DNA from 2 places in the Lysinibacillus sp. NPDC093692 genome. Region 2 is predicted to be linked to the other one. Evidence: riboswitches for the same ligand, from Rfam matches in the RefSeq annotation. Region 2 holds a riboswitch; the other holds the start of a gene.

Region 1 (9,967 bases), on a different contig from region 2:
ACTGACATGATGATGGAGAAGGGGGCTGCGTAAAGCAACCAAGCACCCCAAGAAATATCCACACCAAATTGTTCTTTAATGAAATTTAAAGCAACCATATTTTGTGCTGCTGCTGTTTTAATACCGATATTCCAAATGGAGACAGCTTGCACAGAGGTAATGACAAGTAAAGCAGCAAGTCGACTATCACGTGGTAAACCAAATGCTGCTACCATTCCGAGTAGTATTGGTACAACTGCGCCTGCACGTGCAGTAGCAGAAGGGACGAAGAATGCGAGTGCAATAGATACTAAAATAGCACCGAAGACAATGGCTTTCGTTTTTGTCCCTACTAGTGAAAGAATCCATAGCGCAAGACGTTTATGTAAATTGGTAATTTGCATGGCTGCCGCTAGGAAAAGAGCTGCGGCTACTAGTGCAACTGCTGAATTACTAAATCCGCTTAATGCTAATTTTAATGCATCTGATGTTCCTAGCTCTCTCGTGGGATCTTCCATTGATGGAGCTAATCCTAGTAAAATTGTAACGAGAGCAATAATCATGGCAGAGCTAACGGGATAGGATACTGCTTCTGTAACCCATAGGATGACCGCGAAAGCTAAAATAGCCAAAGCCCGTTGTCCAGCTACAGGTAAATCGCCGTTGTTCGGTAAAAAAGTTATGATGATGAGGGATGCGAACGCTAATGCAATCCAGAGTGGCTTTAAATTACGTTTCGGTTTTGCTTGTTCAGAAGTAGACATACTTTCTCATCCTTTCTAGCATTTTCTATAACATCGACTAGTAAAATGCTTTATTAAGAAAGTAAATTGTCTATTTATTGTAAAAAAGCTAGTGTGTTCAAATGCTTTCTAGTAATAGCGATAATGGGCAGTTACGAGAAAATACGCGGTCATAGAAAAGACAAAAATATCCAAAGATATTAGTTTTTCTTCTTGAATGCTGAGGTAACTTTAGGCTCAGTTCCTAGCATCAATCGTTTAATATTTTCGATATGCAAAATGATGGCTATACCAAAAAGAAATAAGGCTATACACGTTGGGCCGACCCCAGGAATCCATAAATATGTGGCTGTGCAAAAAACGAGATAAAATTCAAGTACACCGACAATTAAAAAGCTCGTCACGAAAGAAAAAATAACAAATAAAATGAGTGCAAATAAGCCAACTTTCCAATCAATCGCAAGTAATATCCCGATAATTGAAGCAGTTCCTTTGCCGCCATTGAAGCCCATATAAAATGGGAAATTATGACCTAGAATGACACCGGCTGCTACGATATAAATAAAGAGCCAAACTTGTACTTCAGTTAATTGTGTTATATCAGCAAGATAGACATGTGCACCGATTATAGCTACAACACCTTTACCGATATCGATAAGTCCGACTAATATGCCGTATTTCCATCCAAGGGAAAGCGTGGCATTAGAGGCACCTGCATTGCCAAAACCAGTCTTTTTTAAATCTACCCCAGATAAAAACTGAGCAACTTTAGAGCCATGAATACAGCCAATCAAATAACCGACAAGAAGAAAAATGATAACGGCTTTTAACATAAAAGTCCTCCTTTCTATATAATAAGCTCATCACCAAAACGTGTGATTGATTTCCGTTCCGGCTGGGCGCTTTGTTGCTGACGCTGGCTTCGCCTCCACTCCAATCAACTAATAAAAAGGGCGTATATTTTAACAAATTTCATCCCGAAACTTTTAGTGATGAATTATGTAACACTAAAATAATGTATGCGTTCGTAATACGTAAAAAAGCAGACAGAAGTTTCGGAAAAAATAAAATTTTAGTGTTGACAGAGAAAATGTCTATGTTTATACTTTGTAACAACGATGGAAATTGAATCACATACTCTTATCAAGAGCGGCGGAGGGATAGGCCCTATGATGCCCGGCAACCAGTAAGTGACGAGCTTGCTAAGGTGCTAATTCCTACAGATTCTTACTTGGATCTGACAGATAAGGGGAGGAAAACTTGCAACCGCAACCCTCTTCTTAGCTGAAGAGGGTTTTTGTTTTCTACTTAAAAAATCCTCCTCATCTCCGGTGCCATCGTAAAAAAATAACCATATGGAGGTATACAATGACAAATTTTAAACCAGAAACATTGCTGTTACACGGTGGCCAAGAGCCGGACCCGGTAACAGGATCTCGTACAGTACCCGTATATCGCTCAACGGCATTCGTTTTTAAAGACACTGCTCATGCGCAACGTCTTTTTGCCTTAGAGGAAGCTGGCAATATTTACACACGAATTACAAACCCAACTGTAGATGTTTTTGAAAAACGCGTCGCTTTATTAGAAGGCGGTACAGCAGCGGTAGCACTTTCATCTGGTGCAGCAGCTATTGCATTTTCAATTTTAAATCTAGCAGGGGCAGGTGATGAAATTGTTGCAGGTAGCTCTTTGTACGGAGGTACTTATAATTTATTCGCCAACACACTACCAAACTACGGTATTAAAACAATTTTTGTAGACGAAACAAATCCAGAAAATTTCCGAGCAGCTATTACAGATAAAACAAAAGCAGTGTTCGCTGAAATTTACGGTAACCCAAGTTTAAAAGTGCTAGACATCGAATCAGTAGCGAATGTAGCACATGAAAACGGCTTACCATTAATTATTGATAGCACATTTGCTTCACCATATGGCTCTACACCAATTGATTTCGGTGCAGATATCGTTGTTCATTCCGCAACAAAATGGATTGGCGGCCATGGTACAACTTTAGGTGGCGTTGTAGTAGATGCAGGGAAGTTTGATTGGACTCGTGGACGCTTCCCAGGCTTTACAGAGCCAGATGCTTCTTATCACGGTTTGCGTTATGGTATTGACACAGCAGCGGCTGCATTTGCCACAAAACTGCGAGTGCAATTACTACGCGACTTTGGACCAACATTAAGTGCAGATGCAGCATTTAATTTATTACAAGGTTTAGAAACGCTTCATTTGCGTATTCCTAAACACAATGAAAATGCATTAGCGGTAGCTGAATATTTACGAAACCACCCATCTGTGGAATATGTAAATTACAATGGCTTAGAAGATTTCCCTACCCATGAGTTAGCTAAAAAGTATTTGAGAAATGGCTTCGGATCAGTGCTTACATTTGGTATTAAAGGTGGGCGTGAAGCAGGGCGTAAATTAATCGATAGTGTGAAATTATTCTCGCACGTAGCAAATGTAGGGGATGCGAAGTCATTAATTATCCATCCAGCATCTACTACACATCAGCAACTATCAGCTGAGGAGCTAATCCAAACTGGCGTAACCGAGTCGCTCATTCGCTTATCCATCGGTTTAGAGGCAGTAGAGGACATTATTGCAGATTTAGAACAAGCTATTGAACAAGTAACAGTTTCACAACAACAAGTAGAAGCCTAATAAATAAAAGAAATTGGCTAATGTTGTAGCGTTTACGTGTTTTCCCATTCGATAGGCCTCATTTGGTAATACGTAAAACGTTGCTGCATCATCCACTTGCCTCATTCGGTAAAGGTAACTGAAATTCTTTAAAAATAATACCTAGTAATTCAATAAGTATTGTTGACTTGTTTAAATCCTTGTTTTATACTAGGAAATAAGAAAATCGTTCGACATTTAGTTTTCATAAGTGCTCCCCCACTTTTGAAATATATGAAGCGGAGTAGTTGCTAAGTCAGTAACTACTCTTATCTACCAATACTGATGATAAAGGAGTGTTTTAAATGGGAAATGTGTATAGTGCGCAAAACATTGCATCTTATCTTATTTATGAGTTAAATGAAGGTCATGTTTTTGTGAACAACATGTCCATTCAAAACATACTTGCATCAGTTGAGAGTAAATGGCAAGAGAACTTTGGACATTCAGCTTTTAAGGAGTTTGTTTATGTCAAAGAAGAAGGCTATACAGTAAAAGAAGTTTTTGAGACTTATGAAGGCTACGGAGCAAGTCATATTCCTCTACCTGCGACAGAGTATTACTTAAAATACGGCACGTTCCAATTAGTTGAACGTACGTATGCAATACCAAATTTTAAGCTAGAGGAAATAAGACTGGTGCAACAAGTGCTAACACAATATCGTTATAAATTACTAGCCAAAGCTAGTTAAATCCCTCATATAATTATGCTCATTCTCTGCTGCTACAGGGAATGAGCTTTTTAATTAGATGTTGGAAGATATAGTAACATAATTGAAAAAATTTTTATTAATATATTTCAAAAGAACAATTTTTAGGAATGTATTTACATAAATATAATAGAAGAAAGGCATTTATTTTTGGCTCATCGCCAAAAGCTATGGGTGATATTTGTTAAAATTAAACAAATATAAGTTGATTGGAGTGGAGGTTGGGCGACTCCTTGGGGATCAGCGTCACAGATGAGACCCTGGAGCGAGCAATGCGAGTGAAGCGGCTCATCGGACGCCCCCAGGAAAGCGCCCAGCCGCAACGAAAATCAACCCCACACTATTGTGATGATCCTTATTTTTATATGAATCGTCAATATTTGTTCAATTATTTTATAGATCAAGTGAAAAATCATATAATAAAAGGAATGAAAACGATTTCCTTTGCACTTCTAGGGGAAACAAATGTCCATCCTAGAAAGATTTTTCTTGTGCAATGTATGTATTTACGATACAATCTTCAATAAGTTAAATTTTGAATTATTTGAATTTGTGTGTTTCACAGACTGTATTTTCATTCAGAATATTTTTTGTAGTGAGAGTGAAACACCATGACTAAATATCTGTCTGAAGACGAAGTGTTAAACACGGCAAACTGACCTGCTTTGTAAAGTCAGCGAACAATTCAAAATCTGTACGAATTAAGCTGAGACGAAATAAATATAATGAAACTGCGGAATGTAAGTTGGAGGGAATAACAGAAATGGCAACTATAAAGGCAGCTATATTAGGATTTGGAACGGTAGGTCAAGGAATTTACCATATATTAAACGAAAAGCGTGAAGAGCTTAAAAATAAATTAGGCATTGAGCTAGAAGTAGCAAAAATTTTAGTTACAGACGCCAGCCGTGAACGCGTACCAGGGACAGCACATTTAATGACAACTAGTATGGATGAAGTTTTAGCTGAACCAGGTATGCAAGTTGTTTTTGAGGCGATCGTGAATGAGGAGCCAGCATTTACTTACTTAAAGCGCGCTGTTGAACATAAATGTCATGTTATCACAGCTAACAAAGTAATGTTTGCAAAGCGAGGCTTAGAGCTACAGGACCTTGCAAAAGCAAATGGTGTGTTTGTGGGCTTTGAGGCAACAACCGCTGGTGGTGTACCAGTCATTAAAACGATGAAAAACATTTTGCTTGTCAATGATGTTAGTCGTATTCAAGGTGTTTTAAATGGGACATCCAACTATATTTTAACGAAAATGCGTTCACAAGGCTGGTCGTTCGAAACTGCTTTAAAAGAGGCGCAAAATTTAGGTTATGCAGAGGCAGATCCATATAATGATATTTCCGGGCAGGATGCCTTTAAAAAATTAATGATTTTAAGTGCTTTAGCATTTGGTGAACAACCAGATTGGGCTGACGTCGAGGTAGTTGGCATCGATAGTATATCGGCAGAGCAAGTAAAAGAAGCGTGCGAAAAAGGCTTGCGTTACCGCCACGTTGCTGAGGTTGAGAAGCTAGCCGATGGGAAAGTGATCGCAAAGGTTGGTCCACAATTAGTAGATAAAGAACATCCGCTTTATCCTGTTGATGACGTCAATAATGCAGTGGCATTGGATACAAATTATATTGGTACTTTAACGCTAGTTGGACCTGGGGCAGGTATGTATCCAACAGCCAGTGTAATGGTAGAAGATTATGCCGAAATTATCGGTAAAAGAGCCGGGTTTGTCGTAACAATATAATAGATATGCCTATCATTCAACAATGCTCAATTTGTTTGAATGATAGGCATTTTTTTAATCCTCATCTTTAACATCAATATCCTCTGGAATAGGAGTATTCCGCCAAATTTCAATTTCCTCTTTAATACGATCTAGCTGATCAAAATAAGTACTAAACTGCCCGCTATTAATCAGTATTTGGTCCCCATCGTATACTGAACGAATACGGCCCTCGTAAACTAAGCGAAGTATTTGATCCTCTGGCATACCAAGGTCGATGGCTGTTTCTTCAATTGTTTTATACATAATTTCGCTCCTTTTGTTGTTTATATTATAACCTCCCGTTAAAAGAAAGCCTACTGTAGGTTAATAAATGAAAGAAAAAGGAAAATGGTAATTGTTTACTTTTTGATAAATCTGTATTATTAATGTTAATGGGCTGTGGGGCTATTATTAACAATGTCTTTTTTTCTAATTAATTCGTCTAACAGGTACAACCATTTGAACGATTGATAGCACCTTTGTCTTTTTTTGTTTAGAAGGGATACTATGTTATTGACTTGCTAATATCCTGTATATAAGTTTGATTTCCGTTCCGACTGGACGCCCCCCGGGAAAGCGCCCAGTCGGAACGGAAATCAACCACACGTTTTGGTGATGAGATTCATTAAAATCTTAAGAATTTCTTCATTTTTATAATAACTGGTTTTTAAGATTTAAAAGGTACACTATTTATTGAGAGCGAGGTGTATATCATGACGAAACTAACAGTTCTTGTTACAGACGATGATCAAGATATTCGTGATGGTATTGAAATCTATTTAAAAAATGAAGGCTACAATGTCATTAAAGCTGCTGACGGCTTAGAGGCAATTGAAAAATTAGAAAACAATGAAGTACATTTAATTATTTTAGATATTATGATGCCGAATATGGATGGAATTACAGCGACGTTTAAAATTAGGGAAGAGCGCAATATTCCAATTATTATGCTTAGTGCAAAGGCAGAGGATGGCGACAAAATTCATGGTCTATCTGTAGGCGCAGATGATTACGTTACAAAGCCTTTTCATCCGTTAGAGCTATTGGCTCGTGTGAAATCTCAGCTGCGACGTTATGTACAACTTGGGACGTACAATGAAGGTGCAGCAAAGGTGGAAATCGACGGTCTTGTATTAGATGAAGATGCAAAGGAAGTCAACTTAGAAGGCGAACCTGTTCGATTAACGCCAATCGAATATAAAATTACGGAATTACTAATGAAAAATGCAGGACGTGTATTTTCGATAGGAGAGATTTATGAGCGTGTATGGAATGAGGAAGCTTACAATGCAGAAAATATTGTGGCTGTACACATTCGAAAAATACGTGAAAAAATCGAAGCAGATCCGAAAAATCCACGTTATTTAAAGGTGGTGTGGGGCGTTGGCTATAAAATGGAAAAATAAAGTAGAGCAGTATGTTACAATTGCAGGGTTTGTAGCAGGGGTTATTGGACTAATTTATTTTGGCGTGTATGCGTATCAGATAGTAACTGCCCACTCTCCGGGGATGTTACAATTGCTCGAGAGAATTTTCTAGAGAGGAGTTAAAAATATGGTGAAAAATTGGAAACCTCTTCTCGCTCTTTTATGTTTAATCTGGGCAATATTCGGTATTTTTACGTTTTCAAAAATTGGGTATCGATATATTGGGAAGTCTTATTTTCAATCTGAAAATTTACAACCTCAACTTGATAATTTTCAGTCGGAATTAGGACCATTAGTGTTAAATGTACCAACGGCTGAAGATTTAAAAAGTAAAATTGTGGTGACACAAAGCGAAATCGAGGAACACCGTAATCGCTATGGATCATTAGGAGAACAGATAGGTAATATTAAAGCCCAATATGAGGCGCGTATTCAAGAAGCTGCTAATGTAAATGCCGCGGATTTAAAAGCAAAGCTTGAGAAAGAGCGAGACGCCAAAATTAAAGATATTACAACTAATTTTGGGGATGATGAGCATGTCCGCAAAAAAATTCTCACTCAAAGGGAAGAGCTTGTTGATAAATATATAAATGCAGTACAAGAAGAAGCAAAGAGTTTTGTGAAAACTAATAATCACTGGTCTTATGAATTAACGAACACTGAATCAGGTAAAACATTTCGTTCGGGTAATGTTTCAGATAGTAGTGCTTTCAAAATAAAGTATACGGACCAACATCCATTAACGACTTCAAATATTAGTAGTGGTTATTTAAACGGGATTGTTTATCAAACTGATACTGTCTTGGATACAGAGGATCTTAGTGAGAATTTTGATTACACTGGCATAATATCCATCTCAAAAAAATCAGCACAAGCAGAACAAATCATGGTGGGATATAACAATTTTATAATCCATCAATACATTTTCTTCTTTATATGGTTAACGAGTATTGTGGCAGCTATTTTTGCATGGAAAGGACGCAAAGAAGTACTACAGATGATACAAGCTTTAAAGGGAAAAGAAGCTTTGGCAAAGATGAGAATTGATTACCCAATCGGATTATTATTATTAAGCGCATTTGTATATTTGGTAGCATCTCAAATTGCTTATGAATCGATTGTAGGCAATTTCGATTCATATAATTATGTAAGATATGTAATGATTATTTTGTTTAAAATTTGTGTATTATTCATGGTTGCTTTGGTGTTCTTTGTACAGCTAATTTGGTTGTATGATCGAGTGAATACAGCGCAGAAATTAGAAGAGAATTTAAAAGCTAGTTATTTATGGTCTCTAGGTGAATCCATTACAGATTTATTTATAAACCGTTCCATTGCATTACATTCCATTGTCATGATTGGAGCAGCATTTTTTGGTGGCGGAAGTCTTGTTGCCACACTGATAGGAGGTGGCGGATTCCCCTTCCTAGTATTGGCCTTCTGTGCGATGATCGGTATTCCAGCTATGCTTCTTTTCCTTTCTAGAATGGGCTACTTAAACCGAATTATGAAGGATACAAAAGACATGGCAAAAGGGCGTTTAAATCATGATGTCAAAGTAATGGGCAAATCACCACTCGCGGAGCATGCTGAAAACCTTAATCATTTAAGGGAAGGCGTCAGTACGTCTATGCATGAGCAGGCAAAAAGTGAACGTTTAAAAACAGAGCTTATTACGAATGTTAGTCACGACTTACGCACGCCACTAACATCTATTATTACGTATACAGATTTACTGAAAAATCCTGATATTACAGAGGAAGAACGTAAGCAATACATTCATATCCTTGATAAAAAATCAGAACGTCTAAAATTACTAATAGAGGATCTTTTTGAAGTATCTAAAATGGCGAGTGGTAATATGGAGCTTCATCGCAGTCGAGTTGATTTAACCCAGCTTGTCCAGCAAGCAGTAGGGGAGCATGAGGAAGATTTAGCTCAGGCGCATTTAGATTTACGCATGACAAAACCACATGAGCCAATCTACGCCTATGTAGATGGACAAAAATGGTGGAGACTAATCGATAATTTAATCGTTAATGTATTGAAATATGCATTAGAAGGCACACGAGTTTATGTCACATTGAAACGTACAGCAGAAGGTGATGCTGAATTCACAGTGAAAAATGTTGCAAAATACGAAATTAGTGAGAATGCCGATGAGTTATTCGAACGCTTTAAGCGAGCGGATGCTTCACGCCATACAGAAGGCTCAGGCCTAGGCCTAGCCATCGCACAATCCATTGTAGATTTGCATGGTGCTCGCATGAGTATAGAAGTAGATGGAGATTTATTTAAAGTAATCGTTCGAATTCCAACAGCATAAACCAAAAACAGCGGCAATCATTTTGCCGCTGTTTTTGTTATGACGGTTTTATCCGTCGATATGGTTCTTAGTTCCGTCGATATGGCCGATACATCCGTCGTTACGGCATATCATACCGTCGCTTTGTGGGGCTATCCACGAAATTGACGGTTCTATCCACGTTTTTGGGTGTTCTATCCACGAAATTGACGGTTCTATCCCGTTTTAGGGTGTTCTATCCACGAAATTGACGGTTCTATCCCGTTTTAGGGTGTTCTATCCACGAATTTGGCGATTCAATCCACGTTTTGACGGTTCTATCCGTCACTTCGGCTCTTCAATCC
Region 2 (9,967 bases):
GGGGTCGTTTTTATTTTGGAAGGTATATAAGGAAAATAATTCAAAGTTTCAATTTTATGAATTTATTCGTGATTATCATGAGAAGACGAATAAACATAACAGGGTAGCAGAAATTGATCGTGATACGGATTTAACGGCTATTTTAGATGGTCAGCAACGTTTAACATCATTATTTCTTGGCTTGTTAGGTAGCTATTCCTATAAAATGCCGCGCATGCGTAGAGAAAATCCGAATGCCTATCCGAAACGTTTTTTATATTTAGACATATTAGCAGAGTCTGAAGATTTTGATATGAAATATGACTTTTTATTTTTGGCTGAAAAAGAGGCAGCTGAGGATAATGCGAAAGGTGTAGCACATTGGTTCAAGGTTGGAGATATTTTAAAGTATGAGGAGCCATTTGAAATTAATAATTACATTATGGATAAAGAGTTAAATGCGTTGCCGCAATATAAATTTATTAGTTCTACACTATTTAATCTACATAAGGTAATTCATCAGTCACCGATTGTTAATTACTATTTGGAGAAAGATCAAGAGTTAGATAAGGTGCTCAATATTTTTATCCGAGTAAATAGTGGAGGAACGGAGTTAAGTTATTCAGATTTATTGTTATCAATTGCGACTGCACAGTGGAAGCAAAAGGATGCACGTAAAGAAATCACAGAATTTGTAGATGAAATTAATCAAATAGGCAATGGTTTTTATTTCAATAAGGATTTCGTATTAAAAACGAGCCTTGTGCTATGTGATTTCCCTGATATTGCGTTTAAGGTGGATAATTTTAATGCTTCAACAATGCAAAAAATTGAGGAGAATTGGGATTCTATTAAAGAATCGATTCGCAAAGGTGTCCAGCTAATTGCAAGCTTCGGCTACTCAGAGCAGACATTAACTTCTAATAATGCGATAATACCGATCATTTATTATTTACATAAAGCGCAAGTTTCGAGTAATTATTATATTGATCAAAACTATAAAATTGATTGTAGCGATATTAAAAAGTGGTTAAACATCGCACTATTAAAGAAAGCATTTGGCGGTGCACCAGATACGATTATTATTAAGCTGCGTAAAATTATTGCAGAAAATCATCAGCAATTCCCGTTAACTGAAATTGTGCAAGCTTTCCGTGGAGAGGTGAAAAATTTCAGTTTCGATGATGATGAAATTGATAATTTATTGACCGCAAAATGTGGAAACAGTCGTACATTCTCGATTTTAGCAATTTTATATCCAACGCTAGATTATCGTAATCTGTTCCATTTAGATCATATTTTCCCTCGAAGCAGCTTTACGAAAAAGCGACTGCTAAATGCAGGTGTGGATGAGGAGAAAGTAGACGGTTATATAGCACAAGTAGATTCCATAGCGAATATTCAATTGCTCGAGGGCATCCCGAATATTCAAAAATCGGATAGTCCATTTAAAGAATGGCTTCAAAAAACGTACACAACAAATATGGAACAGAACTACTATATGAAATTGAATTACATTCCAAATATTGATTTAGAACTCACTAACTTCGAAGTATTTGTAATTGAACGAGAGAAATTACTCAAGCACAAGTTAAAACAAATTTTGCAGTAGTTAAATGGAATTGATTTGTGGTGTTTGTAATCTTAAATTTCGTATTTGATAGAGCACAGAGGGAAGGGTTTAGGAAACCTTTCCCTCTGTAATTTTCAAATAATAAATCTTGTTTAAGATATATACGTTGGGTGTATAATCCCACATTTCGTTTTGTAGAGTTATTTTGAATCAAAGATTTATAAAATAAAGGAATATCGTTTAAAAAAGAGAGGAGTATTATATGGATTTAACAAAGCTTATCAAGGAGAATATTCAGATTTCTTTCGCAGTAGCTCTTTCCTTATTTTTTATTCAGATCTTTATTATGCAGGTCTATACAAGCCTGAGAAACAAACTTATGTACACTAACTTTTGGAAGTATTTAACTGAGAGGAATATTTCACGAACGATTACATATGTAGTACTACCTATAGTTTTACTATCTTCGCTCACAGCTTTTCAACAAAAATATGGTATTATACAGCTTGGGAAAGAGGATAATTATATTGCGTTGGTTATTAGCATTCTAACTTTATACGGTATTTTATATACTTTTCTGCAGTTTACAATTGGTTATGCCCTTCAAAATAAAAATGATAAGTACTGGGGGCGAAGTATAACTAAGGATTTCATTCTTAAACGTCTAGGTTTCGAAATATTTAAATCCACATTTTTTAAGATACTTTTGCTATATGCTGTTATTTACCCAACTATAAGTAAGACTACTATTTTAAGAATTAAAAACTTTAACATTCCCCTTAGCAATACAATTCCTCAAGCCTTTTGGGAAGTGAGTGTATCGTTCATTTATATTCTGTATGCATATTTATTTTTACAAAGCCTAAGCAGCATGAAAACGTTATATAATACTCTGGAGAGAAGAGACTCGAGGTTAGAATGGAAAATAGAATCGGCTGTAGCTGAAGAATATAAGTATTATTTCGATTATTCTTACAAGAATAATCGTGATTATTTTTTAAATAAACTGTTTGATGAGTTAAAACCATTAGATCAAAAAGAACAAGGTAAAATGTTGATGTATATTTTAGGAGAGATATTCAGCTCAGAATCTTTTCCTAAAAATCAACAAGGAGGTCTATTTAAACTTTTCAAACAGGATGAATATTTATTTAGATAGATTATTTAATAGCCTTTATGTAAAAATAGAAGAGTGTAATATTCAATTAAGTTTACGTGAGTTATTAGCTATATATAGATGGCATGATAATGCTATTTATAGCAGTTTAAGAAGTTCGAATAAACATGATGATTTACTGAATGGAGATGTTCTCGATGAACTAATTAGTGTCTACTCTAGAAAAAAAAATTTATCTTATAATGAAGACTGTCCTTATTTTAAGTTGCCATCTATCATCGAAAAGCGTATATCCTCCTACAAAGATATTGAGGAAATTCATAGTCAAATTATCCAAAAACAAGGTTTCAAATTTGTCTTAGATAACAAAGTAAATGCTTCAGAACATACAGACTCTTATGACATGATGGTTAATAGTTACTATCAATATTTTTATAAAATGTTGGATTATTATGGGGATTATTTAAGCATTCTAAAATACAATCATTATTCCGGATTCTTTGGAACATTTGGAAAAAGTATAATGAATGAACAGGAAAGTGAAATTATTTATGGTTATTTAATTAATATGGAATTTACAGAACAAAATAAAGATTATGCTATTTTTTTAACAAGTAAGCTAGATTTTAAGTATAGAGCATCCTTCATTTTCTATAACATTCTATACACAGGACCTTCGCGAAAATGGGAAAAAGAAATTCTGTTTTTTAAATATATAATAAATAGAAATATGATGGATGAATCAGTTCGTGATGAACATATACTAGAATTTGTTTGTAATAAAATTAAAAAACATAGAATCGATAGTGACTTGATTAAATGGATAATTAAAAATATCACTATTTCACAACTTAATGAAGAGATTCTTAAAAGATGTCTATCAGAGCAACATATGTCTTATGCTAAATTTCTTAAATTAAAATATATTTTTACTGAACATCATTTTTGCTCATTATATTTCTATGATTTTGATTTTGACATAGTGAATTTTAAACCTCATTCAAATTGGGAACTAGATTTATTAAAGGATATTATGCAAACTCCTGAGTTATTAAAAGAACAATTTTTTTCTCAACATTTGTTTTATTATTGCCAGAAAATTTCATATGAAACAGAGCATTTTCATTACGAACGTAATTTTAGATTATTCCTTATCAATAGTTCCTTCCAGCTCTCGGAAAAACAATTCATTGATTTGCTTGATAACCGTTATTTAGGCAGAGGTATCATAGATTTTTTAATTTTACAATTAGTTAAATCAAAGTACAAATATCTAACGGAAGGGGTAGCCTACAAATCGTTTTCTACTGAGGTGAGAAAAATCATAAGGGAAGCAAATATGTCTGTTAATAGCTATATAAATGAATTAGTTAGTCAGGCTAATAAATGTAGGGATGGAATTATTTACGAAGAAGAAAAGAATGAAATTGTCCAAATAGTAGAGAAGATGATTAAGATAACAAAATAAAAGTAGTGATCTGATTAAGGAAATATAAAAAAAGCAAGTAATTATAAAAAAACCTTCTCTGTAATAGAAATGGCAAGAATAGATGAGGGAATTGCAACTTGGAGGATTTGATTATCAAATCCTCTTTTCTTGTTATACCCTTAGGCTTTCTTAATGTCTATAATAAAATAAATTAGTACAAAGATTGTCTTTCATGTCTAACACGTTTTTTTGAAAAATCCTCTTTGTTGCATTAGCTTTCTTTTAAATATAGATCTATTCGATTTCACTACATCTATATACTTTATAAAAAACAACTAAATTAATGGAAAACGATTATGCCAAAATAAAGAGACGTTGTTTTTGCAACGGTTTTTTATACAAAAAAAAGCATGAATTATAATAGGTTAAATACAAAAAAAGAGTATTTAAAAGTAATTAGTTATTTAAATAAACTAGAAGTAGTGTGTAATTTTGAAAATCATTCAGAATTTTTGAGATTCTTACAAATTTATATGCGATCTTTAACGAGATTAGGAATTTGTCATGCAAGGGAGTATCTCGATGACTATTCTAATTTTGAGCAAGCAAGTACACAAATAGCTAAATTAGAATTGATAAAAAAACAATTAGTCAATACCAAAATCCATCACCAAAGTTTAGGGATTGTAGCAATGCAAGATGATTTGACTATAATTATTGCTTTTTTAGATAAATTGTTAGAAATCATCCAATTCAATATTAATTTAGCTAATTTACAGAGTAACAATGATAGGAGAGCTGGTTTACAAGTTAATAGAAGTCATTTGGAATCATTTGATAATTTAGAAAACTGTTAAATGAACAAATAGATCTTAATTCCGTTTTTAATGATCTTAACGAGAGTTATATAAAAGTGAAATTTCTTATAACAAATAACGGAATTAGTAAAGAGGAAAGAACTACAAATAAAGAATGGATCGAAGTAAAAAATCCAATCGTTTTGATGAATCTTTTTTCAAAACGATTGGATTATTCAATGAAAATCAATAGTTTTTAAAGCAACACCCATCACATTAAAGTGATAAAGTTCAGGCTTTCCTTGGTTTCGGATATCCAATAAGGATAGCGATAATCCCGCAAATCCCTATCAAAATCGGATAGAAAGAGTATTGCAACATGCTCACTGGCGATATTCCAGCAACGCTTGCGGCTGCCAGGAACTGGGCTCCGTATGGCAGAAGACCTTGGGTTGTACAGGAGAAAATATCTAATATACTTGCGGACTTTCTCGGCTCAATCCCATACTGGTCAGCAATATTTTTTGCAAGCGGACCAGCAATTAAAATAGCAATTGTATTATTGGCTGTAGATAAATTAGTTAGCCCCACAAGACCGGCAATCCCGAATTCAGCACCCTTTTTCGATTTAATTCTTCGTGTGGCAAGGTGAAGTAGGAAGTCAATCCCTCCGTTAAGCTTAATAATTTCCACCATTCCAGCTATTAAGATCGCAAGAAATGCCATTTCATACATGCCTGACATTCCTTCGCCGATCTTTTGAAAAAGGTCCATTAACTGATAGCTGCCATCCGCTAAGCCGACAGCCCCGGCCAGAACAATCCCAAATGCAAGAACAAGGAAAACATTCATGCCAATTAGCGCAAAAATAATAACTAATACATAAGGAACAATTTTTATCCAACTATAGCTTAAATGCTCTACTTGTGTCGCAGTTCCACCCATTGTGATAATTCCTAAAATAATGCTCGTTACAATAGCTGCTGGCAACACAATCCAAAAATTCACCTTAAATTTATCTTTCATTTGTGCGCCTTGTGAACGAACGGCAGTAATGGTTGTATCTGAAATAAAGGATAAATTATCGCCAAACATCGATCCTCCAACAATAGCTGCCATTACTAAAGCCATTGAAAAGTCGGTATGCTCACTGATCCCAACTCCAATTGGCGCCAGTGCAACAATCGTTCCTACTGAAGTACCCATTGATAGGGAGATAAAGCAGGCGATGATGAATAAGCCTACGACAAGGAGATTTTGCGGAATGACCGACAAAGCAAAGTTAACAGTGGAGTCCACTGCTCCCATACCTTTTGCTACTTCTGAAAAGGCGCCAGCTAATAGAAAAATAACAACCATCAGCATGACATTTAAATTTCCTGCGCCTTTACAAAAAATATCAACTTTATGTGAAAATGATTCTTTTCGATTCATCGCCAGAGCCACAGCGCCCGCAATGGCAATGGCTACAATGACTGGGAAGGCGTAAAAATCACCTGTAATAACCCCTGAACCAATAAATAAAATCAAAAAAACAACAAATGGGATTAGCGCCCATGGATTTTCTTTCTTCATTGTTCTACCTCCAAAAATTAAAAATGGATCGTCTTTGTCCATTTTTCTCTAAAAAAAGACCTCTTCTTGAAAAACAAGAAGAGGTCTTATATTTATAAAACACTCCTCTTATCTATCAAGCCTTTGCTTGCTGGATTTGGCACAGTAACTTAATCACAAAGTTCCGCTGCCGAGATTTCATAGGGCCAGTCCCTCCATCTCTCTTGATAAGAAGAAAAACATATTATTTTTTGCACAATAATGAAATATTATAATAAAACATCTATATTTGCAACTTATTTTTAATCAAATTGAATTTCAAAACGACATAAAAGTACTTTTTCTCAAAAAGGTCTGCTTTAAGGCTACTAAGAGAAGCTTTAAATTCTCGCGAAATTTAGTGCCTTTAATCTCTTGAAACTGAAAAAGATTTAATATTATTCATCTGGTAATGGATTTTTTTGACAATATAGTAATCGTAAACTATAGTAAAAATACAATATTTAAATAATATTAAAAATGAAATGGAACGTTTCCTAAAGCTAAGGGTGAATTTATGAGTAATTTTATTGTAATGCAAAATGCTACACACGAGGAAGAAATTATCGGAGGATATATGTGGTCCCCGCAAAAAAATAAAAATGGAAATAGCAATCATGCGTATGAACGAATGGCTACAATTAAGGCTGGTAATAAAATTTACAGCTGTTATGGTCAAGCGATTCGTGCGGTAGGTATAGCGACGTCAGATTGTTATATTGCAGAACAACCACATGAGCTACAAGAGAAAAATCTATGGTCAGACGATGGGTATAAAGTGGATGTAGATTTCACAATTTTAGAACATCCAATTATAATTAGAGCTGTTTGGGGAGATATGGAATCTGATCGTCCGCAAAAATATTCTGCCTTTCAAGAAAATGGACATGGAAATCAGGCTTACTTATTTCCATGTCCTGAAGCTTGGGCTAGCTTGTTTGACAGCTTTCTGAACGAAGATAGCTCAGAGGCTGGAGCAGAAGCAGAACTAATAGAAGATGGTGAAATTAACGAGGAAACGTTTGCGACTTCTAGTTACGAGCAGGGAGAGTCTAGAGTTAGTAATAGGGTAGCGGGTAGTACAAAGAAACGTGGTCGAGTAGTAAGCCAAGAACAGCTACAAAAAGACTTGAAAAAGCGTAAAAAAATTGGTGATATTGCAGAACAAAAAGTATTTGAATATGTAAAAAAGAAAGTAATAGAAGTATTCGGAGAACAATACGGAGAGCAGGTAGAGCATGTTGCGCAAACACAAGGTGACGGATTAGGATACGATATTACAGCGTTCGATTATTTACAGCCACAGTCTCCTCCAAGACCAATAAAAATTGAAGTGAAGGGTACAACATCAACAAGTACAAGCGCAGTCTATTCAATTTCTTATCCTGAATTGGAAAAATTTATTCAGTATAAGGATGAAATGTGGCTAGTACGTGTATATGGTGTAGGTAAGAAAAGTGAAATGAAAATGGAAATAGATAATGACTTTAGTAGTTATCACTCAGTAAGTGATTTGCTGACACGTAAGTATGCATATATTCCATCAACTATTGATGTATATGGCACACGAGTGGAGAGTAATAAATATAGATAAAAAATAGGGTTTGAAAATTCACTACATAAGAAAGACTCGACATACATAAAAAATGCAGCAAACTTCAAATAAGTTTGCTGCATTTTTCTTTCGGTTTATAAACCTTCCTCAAAAAAGTCTAAATCCATACGTTTTATTGTAAAGGTTTGTACATTCGATACACCTACATTGTATAAAAACATTAACTCAGTAAGTTTCATCCCATCAATTAAAATTAATGATTTCTCGATACTCTCGGAATATGCAATTGCTTCTTTCGTAAAACGAGAGGTAGTGATAAAAATGCCTTTGTTAGCTTTAAAGCCTACCAAGCTTCCAACAAATGCTTGGATATCAGGTCTTGAAACTGGATTTGTCCAACGTTTTCCCTGTAAGTAGATTTTATCTAATCCGAGGATGTCTTCTTTCACAATGCCATCGATTCCTCCATCACCCGATTTCCCTACTGCTTTCCCGGCATCTGAAATCGATCCCCCGTAACCCATTGCTACGATTAAGTTAACAATTAATTGCTCAAAGAATTGAGGGGAGCATTCCATAATTTTTTCTAATAGTTCAGTTTGCAATGACTGCTTTAAGATTTGATAGTTTTCATTCATAATTTCTAAGGGGGTTCTGGAATCCTCAGAAATAACTGTTTTTATATAAGAATCTGTGGAAGGTTTTGTCCGGTTTTTAAATTCTAAAAATTGAGGGTAACGTTCTAATACTTTCTGATTGATTTCTTTAACAGACGAATCTAGAAGAAGTCTTAAGCCTTCAGGTGTAATTTTAAATACAGCGCGTTTTGGACTACTAATGAGACCAGCATTTTTAAGGTATGTACGTGCCCAACCTATTCGATTGACGACAACTGTTTGATTTCCACTAGGGAGAAGTTCTTCTACTTGTTCTTCTGATAAATTGAAATATTGAGGTAGGAATTCATATAATTCTTTTAATGTATGCTCATTTTCATCTTTGAGATAGTCTAAAAACGGAAACATAAACTGTTCATAAGTAGGTATTTGCAAGTGAGTCATCCCTTTGTATTAATGTTAAAAAACCTATACTTTTATTTTACGATAATTGTATAAGATATGGGACATAATGTTAGATTATAAGGAAGATATATAAGTTATAAAACCTGAGAATTATAAGATAAAAAAACTCAATAGATATGGTAAGAACGACCAATACTATTGAGCTTTTTGTATTCAGCTTTTTAAACTTTAAAAGGTAGAGATTAAATTTCGTTAATCCCACGCTCTATTAATTTGGCATAATCTTTAATATAGGTTTTATACTACAATAAAGATTTTAACATTCCTGAAATTCTGTATACTTAGTCTAAAATAACTGCTAAATTATTTTTATCGACTTTACCATTTAACGTTAAAGGTAATTTATTTAATTCAACATAATAAGACGGTACCATAAAATCAGGCAAAAATTGCAGCAAGTATTCTTTTAATTCTACGGCAGAATTTTGCTCATTCATCACTATATAAGCCGTTAGATATTTATTTTTATTTTTATTTTCTCTTGCAATAACACAAGCCTCTTCAATGGAAGGATGTTGTAAAAGTTTTTCTTCAACTTCACCAGGCTCAGTTCTTCTCCCACCAATTTTTATTTGATTATCAATTCTACCCAAAAATTCAATATTCCCATCAGGTGACCATCGTGCTAAATCACCACAAATATACATTTTCTCATTTTCTACGAATGGATTTTGCGTATAACGTTCACTAGTCAAATCAGGACGATTTAAATATTCTCGAGAAACGCCTACGCCTGATATACATACTTCTCCAGGAACACCAATAGGGGCAGGCTGACGATTTTTATCTAAAATATAGACTTTATAGTTAGCAATAGGTTTACCAGTTGGAATATTATTTCC

What was found. A riboswitch is a leader RNA that binds a small molecule or an ion and turns the genes downstream of it on or off. The one in region 2 is predicted to bind S-adenosylmethionine.
Region 1: another riboswitch for S-adenosylmethionine. It lies ahead of ACQKN4_RS22920 (O-acetylhomoserine aminocarboxypropyltransferase/cysteine synthase family protein); the one in region 2 lies ahead of ACQKN4_RS17820 (Na+/H+ antiporter NhaC family protein).

What each region holds. Positions count from the first base shown of each region.
Region 1 is NZ_JBNNUW010000032.1:6,346-16,312, forward strand. Features, by position in the region: gene ACQKN4_RS22910 (DASS family sodium-coupled anion symporter) at 1-743, opposite strand, end outside; gene ACQKN4_RS22915 (glycerol-3-phosphate acyltransferase) at 923-1,555, opposite strand; SAM riboswitch class I at 1,860-1,973, shown strand; gene ACQKN4_RS22920 (O-acetylhomoserine aminocarboxypropyltransferase/cysteine synthase family protein) at 2,091-3,392, shown strand; gene ACQKN4_RS22925 (hypothetical protein) at 3,716-4,102, shown strand; gene ACQKN4_RS22930 (homoserine dehydrogenase) at 4,884-5,870, shown strand; gene ACQKN4_RS22935 (DNA-binding protein) at 5,925-6,155, opposite strand; gene ACQKN4_RS22940 (response regulator transcription factor) at 6,605-7,297, shown strand; gene ACQKN4_RS22945 (hypothetical protein) at 7,275-7,430, shown strand; gene ACQKN4_RS22950 (sensor histidine kinase) at 7,446-9,644, shown strand.
Region 2 is NZ_JBNNUW010000018.1:44,609-54,575, forward strand. Features, by position in the region: gene ACQKN4_RS17800 (DUF262 domain-containing protein) at 1-1,591, shown strand, start outside; gene ACQKN4_RS17805 (hypothetical protein) at 1,815-2,711, shown strand; gene ACQKN4_RS17810 (hypothetical protein) at 2,692-4,137, shown strand; gene ACQKN4_RS17815 (hypothetical protein) at 4,509-4,955, shown strand; gene ACQKN4_RS17820 (Na+/H+ antiporter NhaC family protein) at 5,187-6,470, opposite strand; SAM riboswitch class I at 6,576-6,683, opposite strand; gene ACQKN4_RS17825 (DUF3883 domain-containing protein) at 7,006-8,082, shown strand; gene ACQKN4_RS17830 (restriction endonuclease) at 8,178-9,104, opposite strand; gene ACQKN4_RS17835 (non-ribosomal peptide synthetase) at 9,407-9,967, opposite strand, start outside.